2 regions of the Dyella marensis genome follow, and region 2 is predicted to be linked to the other one. Evidence: predicted binding sites of a transcription regulator. Region 2 holds the regulator's gene; the other holds the start of a gene.

Region 1 (7,196 bases), 1.8 Mb from region 2:
TCTGCGAATGGCGCAGTTCGCCGGGCGTGAGGCGCATGCCGCGCACGCCTTGCAACAGGCGCTCGTGAATTTCGCGAATCAGGCGCACCGACACCGGCAGTTCCTGCAGCCGGCCCAGGCCATAGTTCATGGCACTGACGTAATTGACCACCTCGTCGACGTCGCGCGGCCGGTCCGGGGTCAGGATGTGCGCTTCGGCGGCCAGCAGGTCCTGCAATGAACTCTGCGTGCCTTCGATCTGGCTGGAAAGCACGGCCTCCTTGCGTACGTACATGAAGACGAACAGATCGGGATTGGGCAGGGTTTGAATCGAACCGTCGAGGCGGCCCAGCGCACGATCGGCAAGCGACAGCAACGCCTGCAGCTCGTCGTCCATCCGCAACGCGGGCTTCGGTGGCAGTGGGTTCGGATGAAAAGCGCGGTAACCACTGGGCTGGGCGATATAGCGCCCGGCACGCTGGTTACGGTCCCCGGCCGGAGAACGGGCCCTCGGCGTGTTCATGCAAGGCAAACTTGCATAAGGAGGGATTCTCTTTCCATATTAAAGCCTACCTACAATATAGAGGCGCTTTGGCGCCATGTACAAGGCGACCAATGATATGGAGTACGGCCGATCCTGCCCCTCGCTGGATGGCCAATATCAGACGACATCCCTCTGCTCTCGCCCCCGCCGCCCCAAAAAGAAAACCCCGCACAAGGCGGGGTTCTCCTCGAAGCTGATAACAGATGGGGCGGATCAGAAATCCATGCCGCCCATGCCGCCCATGCCGCCGCCCGCACCGTGCGAGTGGGCTTCTTCCTTCTTCGGCAGCTCGGTCACGGCCGCTTCGGTCGTGATGATCGAGCCGGCCACCGAGGCGGCGTACTGCAGCGCCGAGCGGGTGACCTTGGTCGGGTCCAGGATGCCGAAGGCGATCATGTCGCCGAACTCGCCGGTGGCGGCGTTGTAGCCGAAGTTGCCCTGGCCTTCCTTCACCTTGTTGGCGATGACGGAGGGCTCTTCGCCGGCATTGGCCACGATCGCGCGCAGCGGAGCTTCCAGAGCGGCGGTGGTGATCTTGATGCCGTGGTTCTGGTCTTCGTTGGCGCCCTTCAGGCCGACCACGGCCTTCAGCGCACGGATCAGGGCGACGCCGCCGCCCGGCACCACGCCTTCCTCGACGGCCGCACGGGTGGCGTGCAGGGCGTCTTCGACGCGGGCCTTCTTTTCCTTCATTTCCACTTCGGTGGCGGCACCGACCTTGATCACGGCCACGCCGCCGGCCAGCTTCGCCACGCGCTCCTGCAGCTTCTCGCGGTCGTAGTCGGAGGAGGTCTCCTCGATCTGCGCCTTGATCTGGCCGATACGCGACTGGATCTTCTCCGCTTCGCCGGCGCCGTCGATGATCGTGGTGTTTTCCTTGGTGACCACGATCTTCTTCGCGCGGCCGAGATCGGCGATGGTCGCCTTCTCAAGCTGCAGGCCCACTTCCTCGGAGATCACCTGGCCGTTGGTCAGGATGGCCATGTCTTCCAGCATCGCCTTGCGGCGGTCGCCGAAGCCCGGAGCCTTCACGGCGGCCACCTTGACGATGCCGCGGATGGTGTTGACCACCAGGGTGGCCAGCGCCTCGCCTTCCACTTCCTCGGCGACGATCAGCAGCGGCTTGCCGGCCTTGGCCACGCCCTCGAGGATCGGCAGCAGCTCGCGCACGTTGGAGATCTTCTTGTCGTACAGCAGGATGAAGGGGTCATCCAGTTCGACCTGCTGCGACTGCTGGTTGTTGATGAAGTACGGCGACAGGTAGCCGCGGTCGAACTGCATGCCCTCGACCACGTCCAGCTCGTTGTCCAGGCCCGAGCCTTCCTCGACGGTGATCACGCCTTCCTTGCCGACCTTCTTCATGGCGGTGGCGATGATTTCGCCGATGGCCGAGTCGGAGTTGGCGGAGATGGTGCCGACCTGGGCGATCGCCTTGTCGTCGGCGGTCGGGTTGGAGAGCTTCTTGAGCTCTTCCACGGCCGCGACCACGGCCTTGTCGATGCCGCGCTTCAGATCCATCGGGTTCATGCCCGCGGCGACCGCCTTCAGGCCGTCCTGGATGAAGGCCTGGGCCAGCACGGTGGCGGTGGTGGTGCCGTCGCCGGCCACGTCGGAGGTCTTGGAAGCGGCTTCCTTGACGATCTGCGCGCCGATGTTCTCGTACTTGTCGGCCAGCTCGATTTCCTTGGCGACGGAGACGCCGTCCTTGGTCACGGTCGGGGCGCCGAAGCTCTTCTCGAGCACCACGTTGCGGCCCTTGGGACCCAGGGTCACCTTGACCGCGTTGGCCAGGGTGTTGACACCCTTGAGCATGCGGGCGCGGACGTCTTCGCCAAAGCGGACTTCTTTTGCAGCCATGATCTGTATTCCTTTGAATGCTTGAATGAGGGGATGGGAAGAGAAGCGGGAGAGGCTGCTTAGCCTTCGATCACCGCAACGATGTCGTCTTCCTTCAGGAAGACCAGCTCTTCGCCGTCGATCTTGATTTCCTGGCCGGCGTACTTGCCGAACAGCACCACGTCGCCTTCGTTCACCGACATCGGGCGGACCTTGCCGTCTTCCAGGATGCGGCCGGCGCCGGCGGCGATGACCTTGCCGCGGGTCGGCTTCTCGGTGGCGCTGTCGGGGATGACGATGCCACCGGCGGAAACGCGCTCTTCTTCGAGGCGCTTGACGATGACGCGGTCGTGCAGCGGACGCAGCTTGCTCATGGTGATGGGCTCCAGCTTGGGTTTGAGTGGATCGAAAAAGGGGTCCCCGGAACGGCGCCTGCGGCGCTGTTAGCACTCCCGGTGGGTGAGTGCCAATTCTAGCGACGCAGGAATCCCCCGCAAGAGGCTTTGTTCCGAAGCTGCAAGGGCTAATGGGGAAGGCCGGCGGGGCTTTCAAGGGGCGGCGGGGCATGCGGCGGCGGGGAGCCCACGCTAGGCTCCCCACCATGACCGACCCCGTCCTGCTGTGCTACTGCACCTATCCCGACTCCGCCAAGTCCGCCGGATTCGCCAGAACCCTGGTGGAAGAAGGGCTGGCCACCTGCGTGAACCGCCTGCCCGGGGTGCGCTCGACCTACCGCTGGCAGGGCAAGGTCAGCACCGAGGTCGAGGAATTGCTCCTCATCAAGACCACCGCGGCGCGCTTCGAGGCCCTCAAGGCGCGCGTGCTGGAACTGCATCCCTACGAGCTGCCGGAGCTGATCGCGGTGCCGGTGGAACGCGGCCACGAGGCTTATCTGGACTGGGTCCGGGCCGGCGTGCTGATCTGATCTGGCGCCGCCTGATCCGGCACGGTCAGCCGGGCATCCGGCCGGGCCACGAACACCACCAGGAAAGTCGCCGGCTCCGTGCCGCTGACATTCGCCGTGCCCAGGTGATGCGCCCCGGCCGGCTCGAACCAGCTCTCGCCGGGGCCGTATTCCCGCGCCGGCTCGCGGTCGACCTGGCTGCGCACGCGGCCGGACAGCATGTAGACGAAGGCGTCGGCCTCGTGATGGTGTGGCTTGGACTGCTGGCCGGGGGCGAAGGTGACGGTCAGCGCGACCAATTTCCTGCCGGGCGCCTGAGTCAGTGGCGCGGTGAGCAGCGGATGTTCCTCGGCCGCCAACGCCGGCAGAGCGACGCCGGCGACGAGCCCAAGCGCGAAAACACAGCGAAGCAAGGTGGACATGGCGGCCTCCCTCAACGCGCGGTCAAAGTCTTGAGCGCCTGATCCAGCGGCGCCCCGGCCTGCTCGACGCGGGCGGTGATGCGCCCCTGCGCATCGAACAGCAGCACCGTCGGCACGTGGGTCACGCGGAAGCGGCGGAACAGCGCGCCCGAATCGTCCAAGGTCAGCGGCATGCCAATGCGGTGCTCGTCGCGGTACTTCACCAGCTCGTCGTGCGCGGCCCACAGGCCGGAAGCGACGCCGACCCAGCGCAGCTTCGTGTCATGCGCCGACAGCGCGCCGACCTGTTCGCGCATCGCGCGGCAGCTCCTGGAAAGCTCGGGCCGGCTGGTCGCCAGGTAGGACTCGCACCAGGGCGACAGGAACACCAGCGCCGTCGGCTTGCCTGCTTCCGGCAGCGACAGATGCTTGCCGTCCAGCATGGCGGCGTCGAACGCGGGTACGCGGTCGCCGGTGTCGTAATGCGCCTCCTGCTTCGGCGCCGCCGCACCGGCCGCGGCCACGCCGCTGCTGCCGCGCGCTGCCTGCAGCGCGGCATCGAGCCTGGCGTTCGCCTCGTGGCCGACGTAGAGGATGCGGCCGTCGCGCCCGATCACCACGTGCTGCGGCGTCACGCGCAGATGGAAGGCCTCGCCCAGCGAGCCGTCGTCGAACACCAGCGGCATCTTCAGGCCCATCTCGTCGCGGTACTTGCGCACGTCTTCGATGGTTTCGTCGAAGCCGACGCTGATGGCGATCACCGCCAGGTCGGGGCCGGCTTCCTCGTAGGTCTTCTTCAGATGCGGCATCTGCTCGCGGCAGGGCACGCACCAGGTGGCCCAGAACTTCAGATACACCGCCTGCTTGCCGTACAGGCTGGCCAGATCGATGGTCTTGCCGTCGATGGTCTTCACGGTGACGCGCGGCGCCGGCTGGCCGACCAGGCTCTTGCCGGCGGCTTCGGCGCGCTGCTGGCCGGATTGCGCCCAGGCCGGCGCGGCGGCCAGGCCCAGCAGGAGGAGACAGCAAAGGAGGAGGCGATGCATGGCGGGGAGATCCAGGCTGAGAGTGGGCGCCATGCTCCGCTTCCGGTGGTCCGGTTTTAAGGACCACTTCCGGCCAATGCTTGGGGACCACTTCGCTCAGCGCGGCAGCAGCCGCGCGATGCGGCGCACCGCCTCCTCCATGCGCCGGGCCTCCATCAGCCCGTAGCCCAGCGCCAGGCCGTTGGAGGCGACGCGCCCGAACGTATAGCCATCCAGGCCTTCGATGCGCACGCCCTGCCCGGCCGCCTGTTCGACCAGCACATCCGTACGCAGCTTGGCCGGCAGCCTGGCCGACAGATGCAGCCCGGCGTCGGAAGGCCAGGCTTCCAGTCCATGGCGCGCCAGCGCATCGAGCAAGGCCTCGCGCCGCTCCGCATAGACGTTGCGCATGCGCCGCACATGGCGCGCCAGATGTCCCTCGGCAATGAAGGCCGCCAGCGTGTCCTGCGCGGGCACGTCGCAATGCCAGTCGGCCAGTTCCTTCGCCGCCGCAAGCGCCGGCAGCAGCCATGGCGGCGCCACCACGTAGCCGATGCGCAGCGCGGGGAACAGGCATTTGGAAAAAGTGCCGACGTAGCAGACCGAGCCTTCGCGATCGAGCGTCTGCAGCGCATCCAGCGGCCGCCCGCCGTAGCGGAATTCGCCGTCGTAGTCGTCCTCGATCACCGTGGCGCCGCGTGCCGCGGCATGTGCCAGCAGCTCCGCGCGGCGGCGCGGCGACATCGACATGCCCAGCGGGAACTGATGCGACGGCGTCACGTAGATCACCCGCGCCTCGGCGGGAATCCGTTCCACCACGATGCCTTCGCCGTCCACCGGCACCGGCACCACCTTGGCGCCCGCCGCGGCAAACGCCGCGCGCAGTGGCGTATAGCCGGGATCCTCTACCGCGACCACGGTGCGCCCCGGCGTCACCAGCACGCGCGCCAGCAGGTCGAAGGCCTGCTGCGCGCCGCTGGTCACCATCACGTCGTCCGGGTCGCAGGCCACCGCGCGCGCGAACGACACATGCTGCGCGATCGCCTCGCGCAGCACCGGCCGCCCGCGCGACTGCCCCGACATCGACGGCAACCGCGACACGCCGCGCAGCGCACGTGCCGACAGCCGGCGCCACACCTCGAACGGAAACTGCCGCGTATCCGGCACGCCCAGGCGGAAATCGTAGGCGAACGCGCCCGGCGGCGGCGACGGCGCGGGCGGGCGCGCCTCGCGCCAGTACGGCGCCAGCCGGCGGTCGCCGCCGGCCTCGGCCGCGGTGGAGCGCGCGCGGGCGCGGCGTTCCATCAGGTCGGCCACGTAGTTGCCGGCGCCGCGCCGCGCGACCACATAGCCCTCGCTCAGCAGCAGGTCGTAGGCCGCCACCACGGTGTTGCGCGACAGCTGCAGCGCCTGGGCCAGTTCGCGCGTGGCGGGCAGCCGCAGGCCGGGTTTCAGGCGGCCGTCCAGGATCGCCGCGCGCAGTTGCGCATGCAGCGCGGCCTGCCGCTGGCGCGACCCCTTGGCCGGCAGCTCCAGCGGGAACTCGAACGGATGATCCATGGCCTGCCCCGCAAAGTGGACCCCAATAATTGTCGCATTGTGGTCCTTTTGCCAGACCATCGAACGACCTAGCCTGCACCCGTCGCCATTCCCGCCTAAGGCCGCCGCCATGATCGAGCTCTACTACGCCGCCACCCCCAATGGCCTGAAAGCCCGCCTGTTCCTGGAAGAGGCCGGCATTCCCTACCGCCTGGTCCCGGTCAGCCTGAGCAAGGGCGAGCAGTTCAAGCCGGCATTCCTGGCCGTTTCGCCGAACAACAAGATCCCGGCCATCGTCGATTACGAGCCCACCGACGGCGGCGCGCCGCTCACGATGTTCGAATCGGGCGCGATCATGCTTTACCTCGCCGAGAAGACCGGCCGCCTGATCCCGTCGGACCTGCGCGGCCGCACCGAGGTGCTGCAGTGGCTGTTCTGGCAGATGGCCGGCCTGGGTCCGATGGCCGGGCAGATCGGGCATTTCAATGTGTACGCGCCGGAGAAGGTGCCCTACGCGATCGACCGCTACACCCGCGAAGTGCACCGCCTGTACGGCGTGCTCGATCGCCGACTGGAAGGGCGCGAATTCATCGCCGGCGAATTCTCCATCGCCGACATCGCCTGTTACCCGTGGATCGTTCCGCACGAAGCACATGGGCAGGACCTGGAGCAGTTTCCGAACCTGTCCCGCTGGTTCCGCACGATGGCGGCGCGTCCCGCCACGCTGCGTACCTACGAAGGCGTGGAAAACGCGTACGCGCCGAAGCAGGCGCTGACGGAAGCGGAACGCCAGGTGCTGTTCGGGCAGGGCAAGTCGGCCACCGTCCCTTGATGACTACCTCCATGAAGGAACCCTTCTCCCTCCGGGAGAAGGTGGCGGCAGCCGGATGAGGGTACGGCCGGAGCGAAGCACATCACTCTTGCGCTCCGCCCGCACCCTCACCCCAACCCCTCTCCCGGTGGGAGAG
Region 2 (7,196 bases):
GACCGAACCGCCCAGCACGCCGCCCTGGATCGCGGCGCCCACGGCCACGGCCTCATCGGGGTTGACGTCCTTGCGCGGCTCCTTGCCGAAGAAGTCCTTCACCGACTCCTGCACCTTGGGCATGCGGGTCTGGCCGCCGACCAGGATCACCTCGTCGATGTCCGAGACGCGCAGGCCCGCATCGTTCAGCGCGGTGCGGCAGGGTTCGATGGTGCGCTTGACCAGGTCTTCCACCAGCGCTTCGAGCTTGGCGCGGGTCAGCTTGATGTTGAGGTGCTTCGGACCCGAGGCATCGGCCGTGACGTACGGCAGATTCACTTCGGTCTGGTGGCTGGAGGACAGCTCGATCTTGGCGCGCTCGGCGGCGTCCTTCAGGCGCTGCAGGGCCAGCGGATCCTTGCGCAGGTCCATGCCCTGGTCCTTCTTGAACTCTTCCACCAGGTAGTCGATGACGCGCAGGTCGAAGTCTTCGCCGCCCAGGAAGGTGTCGCCGTTGGTGGCCAGCACCTCGAACTGCTTCTCGCCGTCGACGTCGGCGATCTCGATGATCGACACGTCGAAGGTGCCGCCGCCCAGGTCGTACACCGCGATCTTGCGGTCGCCGCCCTTCTTGTCCAGGCCGTAGGCCAGGGCCGCCGCGGTCGGCTCGTTGATGATGCGCTTCACTTCCAGGCCGGCGATCTTGCCGGCGTCCTTGGTGGCCTGGCGCTGGCTGTCGTTGAAGTAGGCCGGCACGGTGATCACCGCTTCGGTGACCGGCTCGCCGAGATAGTCCTCGGCGGTCTTCTTCATCTTCATCAGCACCTTCGCCGAGATCTCCTGCGGCGCCATCTTCTTGCCATCGGCGGTGCTGACCCAGGCGTCGCCGTTGTCGTGCGCGACGATGCCGTACGGCACGATGTGCAGGTCTTTCTGCACTTCGGCGTCGGTGAACTTGCGGCCGATCAGGCGCTTCACCGCGTAGAAGGTGTTCTTCGGGTTGGTCACGCTCTGGCGCTTGGCGGGCGCGCCCACCAGCACTTCGCCGTCCTTGGTGAAAGCGACGATCGAAGGCGTGGTGCGATCGCCTTCCGAGTTCTCGATGACCTTGGCCGTGCTGCCGTCCATGATGGCGACGCAGGAGTTGGTCGTACCCAGGTCGATGCCGATGATCTTGCCCATGTCTGTATGCTCCGAATCTCGATGCGGCCCCGCGGCCGCGATGTCTGGTCAAATGGGGCCCGGCTCAGGCGATTCAACGCGCCGGCGGACCCTTCTCTGGTGTTTTGAAGCTGTCGGCGTGGCCGCGTTCAGGCGGCCAAACCCAGGTCAGTCCTTGGCGACCGCGACCAGCGCGGGACGCAGCAGGCGGTCGTTCAGCACGTAGCCCTTCTGCAGCACGCTGACCACCGTGTTCGGCGCCTTGCCCGGCGCTTCCACCATGCTCACCGCGTGATGGCGCTCCGGATCCAGCGGCTGGCCGACCGGGTCGACCTGCACGAGGCCGTTGTTCTCGGCGATCTTCAGCAGCGACTTGAGCGTGAGCGCGATGCCCTCGCGCACGCTGGCCACGTCGCCGCCTTCCACCGTCAGGCCCATTTCCAGGCCGTCGTACACCGGCAGCAGCTCGTTGAGCAGCTTTTCGTTGGCGAAGCGGCGGGCCTGCTCCACGTCGCGGTGCAGGCGGCGGCGCTGGTTCTCGATCTCGGCCTTCTCGCGCAGCACGGTGTCGCGCAGCTCCGTGTTGGCGGCTTCGAGTTCGGCGACCCGGGCCTTCAAGGCCTCGAGTTCGGCGTGGGCCTGCGCGTCCGGCGCGTTGGCCTCGGGCGCCCCGCTGGGCACCTGCTGGTCGTTGTTCTGCATGAAAGACTCCAAAACCCAAACATGGCCGGCACGGCGTGCCGACCTCCCTACATTGCGCGGGTAACCCCGCCTCCCGTGGCGGTTATAAGGCCGTGGCGGCGCGATTCAAGGCGTCGCTCAGCACGCCGGCCGTGGCCTGCACGACCGGGATCACCCGCTCGTAGGCCATGCGGGTGGGGCCGATCACCCCGACCGCCCCCAGCACGCGCCCCTGGGTGCCGTAGGTGGCGGTGACCACGCTGCAGCCGTCCAGTGCCGCGAAGCCCGATTCCTCGCCGATGAACAGCCGCACGCCCGGCGCCCGGGCGCACACTTCCATCAGCTGCAGCAGCTCGTTTTTCTTCTGGAACGCCTCGAACAGCTCGCGCAGGCGCTCCAGGTTGGCCAGTTCGGCGTAGCCCATGAGGTTGGTCTGGCCGCTGACCAGCACGTCGTCGCTCTCGCTCTGCGGCGCGAACGAGGCGGCGGCGAGCTCCACCGTGCTGGACATCATCCGGTTCAGTTCGCTGCTGGCCTCGCGCAGCTCGCGCAGCAGGTGGGCGCGGATGTCGTCCAGGCGCAGCCCGGCGAAATGCGCATTGAGGTAATTGGCGGCCTGTTCCAGCTCGCCCGGGTCCAGCGGCTTGGCCAGCTGGATCACGCGGTTCTGCACCTGGTTGTCCGAGAACACCAGGATCACCAGCACGCGCGCCTCCGGCAGGGCCACGAAGTCGATATGGCGCAGCGGGAAATCCACCTGCCGCGGCACCGTGACCACGCCGGCGAAATGGGTCATGGCCGAGAGCAGGCTGGACACGTTGCCCAGCAGGTCGCGCGTGGTGGTGGGGCCGGCCGGCAGCTCGCGCTGCAGGCGGGCCATTTCCTCGTGCGGCAGCGGCTGCAGCTCGATCAGGCTGTCCACGAACAGGCGCAGGCCGCGCGGCGTCGGCACGCGGCCGGCCGAAGTGTGCGGCGAGGCGACCAGGCCGGCGTCTTCCAGGTCGGCCATGATGTTGCGGATGGTGGCGGGGCTGACGTCCAGCCCGGAGGAGCGCGACAGGGTGCGCGATCCCACCGGCTCGCCGTCGGCCAGGTACTGCGCGATCAGCGTGCGCAGCAGCCGCCGGGCGCGGATATCCAGGTCGTGGGCGAGAGGTCGTGACATGCGCGCTGTGGCAATCCGTGAGACGGCTAAGAAATAAGGTTTGGTCCGCTAGTTTGCAAGAAAACCGGACAGGCGGGGGCTGGTACCGGGGGCGTTCAGGCCCGCTCCTCCCCGCCGGGGTCTGCCTTTACAATCCTCCGACTCACCGACGCGATACCCCATGCTTACCTCGCTCTACGTCCGCCATTTCGCAGTAGTAGAAGAAGCCGAGATCGCCTTCGGCCCAGGCCTTACCGTGGTCAGCGGCGAGACCGGCGCCGGCAAGTCCCTGCAGGTCGACGCCCTGCTGCTGCTGGCCGGCGGCCGCGCCGACAGCGGCATGGTCCGCGCCGGCAGCGACCGCGCGGAACTGGCCGCCGAATTCGACCTGGCCGCCCTGCCCGAGGCGCGCGAATGGCTGCGCAGCGAGGAACTGGACGAAGAGGACGGCAGCTGCCGCCTGCGCCGGGTGATCCGCGCCGAGGGCAGCTCGCGCGCCTGGATCAACGGCCGTCCGGCCAGCGCCAGCCAGCTCGGCGAGCTGGCCACCCTGCTGGTGGAAATCCACGGCCAGCACGAGCACCAGGCCCTGCTCTCCCGCGCCCACCAGATGGCACTGCTGGACGCCTACGCCGGCCACGACGAACTGCTGGCCCAGGCCCGCGACAGCGCCGTGCAGTGGCGCGAGGCCGGCGCGCGCATCCGCAAGCTCAGCGGCGGCGAAGACCGCGAGCAGCGCCTGGAACTGCTGCGCCACGAGGCGGCGGAACTGGAGCAATGGGTGCTGGCCCCGGCCGAACTGGCGGAGCTGGAAGCCAGCCACAAGCGCCTGGCCAATGCCGGCCGGCTGGCCGAAGGCGCCTCCGGCGTGGCCGAGCTGATCGACGGCGACAGCGAGCTGGCGCTCAGCCGCGCCCTGGCCCGCGCCCACGCCGACCTGGACAAGCTGGCCGCCCTGGACGACCGCCTCGCCCCGCTGCTGCAGCTACTGGACGACGCCGCCATCCAGCTGGGCGAAGCCGCCGACGGCCTCAATCGCTACGCCCAGGACGTGGACCTGGACCCGGAGCGCTACACCGAGGTCGACACCCACCTCACCCGCCTGCACGAGCTCTCGCGCAAGCACCGCACGCCGGTGTCCGACCTGCACGAGAAAACCGCCGCCCTGCGCGCGGAACTCACCGAACTGGAAGGCGCCGGCGAAGCGCTGGAACAACTCGCCGCCCAGCGCGACCAGCTGCGCCGCGACTACGACGCCGCCGCCACCAGGCTGAGCAAGGCCCGCGCCGCGGCCGCCGCCAAACTGGGCAAGGAAGTCGGCGCGCTGATGTCGGAACTGGGCATGGCCGGCGGCCAGCTGGTGATCGAGCTGGAACCAGCCGGCAGCGACGAACCGGACCCGCAGGGCCGCGAACGCTGCGAGCTGCTGGTCAGCGCCAACCCCGGCCAGCCGCCGCGCCCGCTGCGCAAGGTGGCATCCGGCGGCGAACTGGCGCGCATCAGCCTGGCCATCGAAGTGGCCACGCTGGGCAAGGACACGGTCGGCACCATGGTGTTCGACGAAGTGGACACCGGCATCGGCGGCGCCGTCGCCGAAGTGGTCGGCCAGAAGCTGCGCGCCCTGGGCGGCCAGCGGCAGGTGCTGTGCGTCACCCATCTGCCGCAGGTGGCGGCGCAGGGCCATGCGCACCTGCGCGTGAGCAAGCACAGCGACGGCAGTTCGACGCAGACGCGGATCGAGAAGCTGGATGCGAACGGACGTCGCGACGAGCTGGCGCGGATGCTGGGCGGGGTGGAGATCACCAAGGAGACGCGGGCGCACGCGAAGCAGATGCTGGATAGGGCGCAGACGGCCTGAGCTTTTGCTCGTCATTCCTGCGCAGGCAGGAATCCAGTGACGTCAGCGTCGGATTATCGCGAAAAGCACAAAGGCCATGCCTTTGAACGCCCACGCATTTATCAGGCGCCCCGCTACTGGATTCCGGCCTACGCCGGAATGACGGGAAAGGTTGCGGCCAGCTTTGAACGCTGAAGCCTCAGCCCTTCCCCTCGCGCCGCGGCAACAACCCCCGCTCGCTCGCCATACGGTAAAGATCCAGTTCCGACCCCGCCCCCAGCTTCCCCATCAGGCTGGCGCGGTGGATGTAGACGGTCTTCTGCCCGATCCCCAGCTCACCCGCCACCTGCTTCGGCGCGCGCCCTTCCGCCAGCAGCAGAAACACCTCGCGCTCGCGGCTGGTGAGGCGGTTGATCGGATCCAGCGCCTCGCTCGGCCGTTCGGCGCGGCGCTGGCGCAAATCGGAGCTCAGGAAACACTCGCCCTGCATCACCGCGCGCAGGCCGGCCACCAGCTCCTCCGGCGCCACGCCCTTGGTGACGTAGCCGCTGGCGCCGCGGCGCAGCGCTTCGGAAACATAGGGCTCGCCGTCGTGCATGCTCAGCACCACGATGCGGGTCTGGTCGGCCACGCTGCGCAGGTGCTCGATCAGCGGCAGGCCGCTGCCATCGGGCAGGGAGAGGTCCAGGGCGACCAGGTCGGGGCGGCGCTGGCTCACGGCTTCCACCGCGTCGTCGGCGCTGCGGCACTCGGCCACCACCTCGAGGTCCGGCTCCAATTCGATCAGCCGCTTGAAGCCTTCGCGGACTATGGCGTGGTCATCGACCAGGACAATGCTGTACATGGGTCCGCACTGTATAGCAGCCCCCCGCCCTTTGCCCACGGGCCCACCTCAGCCCCCACGCTGGAATCCTTCTCCCTCCGGCGACCCGAAGGTAGTCCCCGTGGGAGAGAAGGTGGCGGCAGCCGGATGAGGGTCCGGCCGGAGCGACGCACCTCACTCTTGCTCCCCCGCCCCTCGCTCCCCCGTTGGCCGCATGTACCATCGCCGCCATGCTTTCGAGACCCCTGTTCCTGCCCTGGGCCGGCATCTTCGCCTGCGTCGGCTATTTCCTGCTGTGGCTGCTGCTGTGGCCGACCGAGCAGCCATACTGGATGCTGCCCTACGGCCTGCGCTTCGGCGCCCTGCTGCTGTCGCCCACGCGGATGTGGCCGTGGCTGCTGTTCGCCGAATTCGGCGCCACCACCCTGCTGGCGCTGACCCAGGGCATGCCGCTGGGCTGGCAGGGGCTGATCCTGGGCGAGCTGCCGGAACCGGTCGTGGTGACGCTGTGCCTGTGGCTGATGCGCCGCGCGCAGCTGCACGTGAGCATGCGCGACCCGGAAGACGTCTCGCGCCTGCTGCTGTCGGCGGCGTTCACCGTGGCGGCGACCACGGTGGTGGATGCGGCGATCCTCACCGCCGTGCACGCCGTGCCTTCCTCGCAGCTGCTGATGCGCGCGCTGGGCCAGGACCTGCTGGGCAATTACGTCGGCACCTTGCTGGTGGTGCCGCTGCTGATCATGCTGTTCCGCGCGCATCTGGAGCATCGCGCGCTGGCCAACCTCACCATGGACGGCCTGCTGGTGATGCTGCCGGCGCTGGCGATTCTGCTGCTGCTTTCTTCGCACCCCGCGCCGCAACCGCAGTTCGCGCGCATTCTGTCGCTGGCGCCGGTGCTGTTCTTCGCGTTCCGCCACGGCTGGCGCGGCGCCAGCCTGGCCATGCTCATTTCCAGCCTGGGCATGACGGTGGTCGACCATTTCGCCGGCCGCCCCGCGCCGGAAGCCCCCGCGCAGCTGTTCCTCGCCGTCGCCGGCACCGGCGCGCTGATGCTGGGCGCGGCCACCGACGCGCTACGCCGCAGCAGCGAGCGCGTGGCCGAGCAGAACGTGTACCTGGCCGCGGTGAATCGCCGCCTGGACCAGCTCGCCCGCCAGCTGCGCGACGCCGCGCGCGGCAACCTGCAGGCCGAGGAAAACCAGCGCCGCCACATGGCCGCCGAACTGCACGACGAACTCGGCCAGAACCTCACCGCGATCTCCACCCACCTGAAGCTGGCGCAGGCGCGCCTGGCGCAAGCGGGCATGGACGATATCGGCCTGTCGATCAACGGCATCCTGGGCCATATGCGCCGCGCGCTGCATCGCCTGCTGGACGACCTGCGCCCCGCCGTGCTCGACGAATTCGGCCTGTTGCGCGCGCTGGACGAAGGCCCCATCCGCGATCTGCTCGCCACCGCCGGCGTCATCTACCGCACCGACCTGCACGGCGACCCGCGCCTGCTGGACGAAGACACCCGCACCGCCATCTACCGCCTGGTGCAGGAGAGCGCGACGAATGCGGTGAAGCAT

The links. The regulator HrcA, encoded in region 2, represses chaperone genes, less so after heat shock. The targets are predictions, from matches to a motif close to TTNGCACTCNNNNNNNNNGAGTGCNAA.
Region 1: groES (co-chaperone GroES) is a predicted target of HrcA. The motif match lies at 2,803-2,829, and genes of this name have one in related genera.

What each region holds. Positions count from the first base shown of each region.
Region 1 is NZ_CP064029.1:332,561-339,756, reverse strand. Features, by position in the region: gene ISN75_RS01415 (Fic family protein) at 1-376, opposite strand, end outside; gene groL (chaperonin GroEL) at 737-2,380, opposite strand; gene groES (co-chaperone GroES) at 2,440-2,733, opposite strand; gene cutA (divalent-cation tolerance protein CutA) at 2,961-3,284, shown strand; gene ISN75_RS01395 (cupin domain-containing protein) at 3,248-3,685, opposite strand; gene ISN75_RS01390 (TlpA disulfide reductase family protein) at 3,697-4,710, opposite strand; gene ISN75_RS01385 (PLP-dependent aminotransferase family protein) at 4,807-6,249, opposite strand; gene ISN75_RS01380 (glutathione S-transferase N-terminal domain-containing protein) at 6,359-7,060, shown strand.
Region 2 is NZ_CP064029.1:2,096,650-2,103,845, reverse strand. Features, by position in the region: gene dnaK (molecular chaperone DnaK) at 1-1,203, opposite strand, end outside; gene grpE (nucleotide exchange factor GrpE) at 1,309-1,842, opposite strand; gene hrcA (heat-inducible transcriptional repressor HrcA) at 1,925-2,986, opposite strand; gene recN (DNA repair protein RecN) at 3,147-4,823, shown strand; gene ISN75_RS09300 (response regulator transcription factor) at 5,002-5,646, opposite strand; gene ISN75_RS09295 (MASE1 domain-containing sensor histidine kinase) at 5,856-7,196, shown strand, end outside.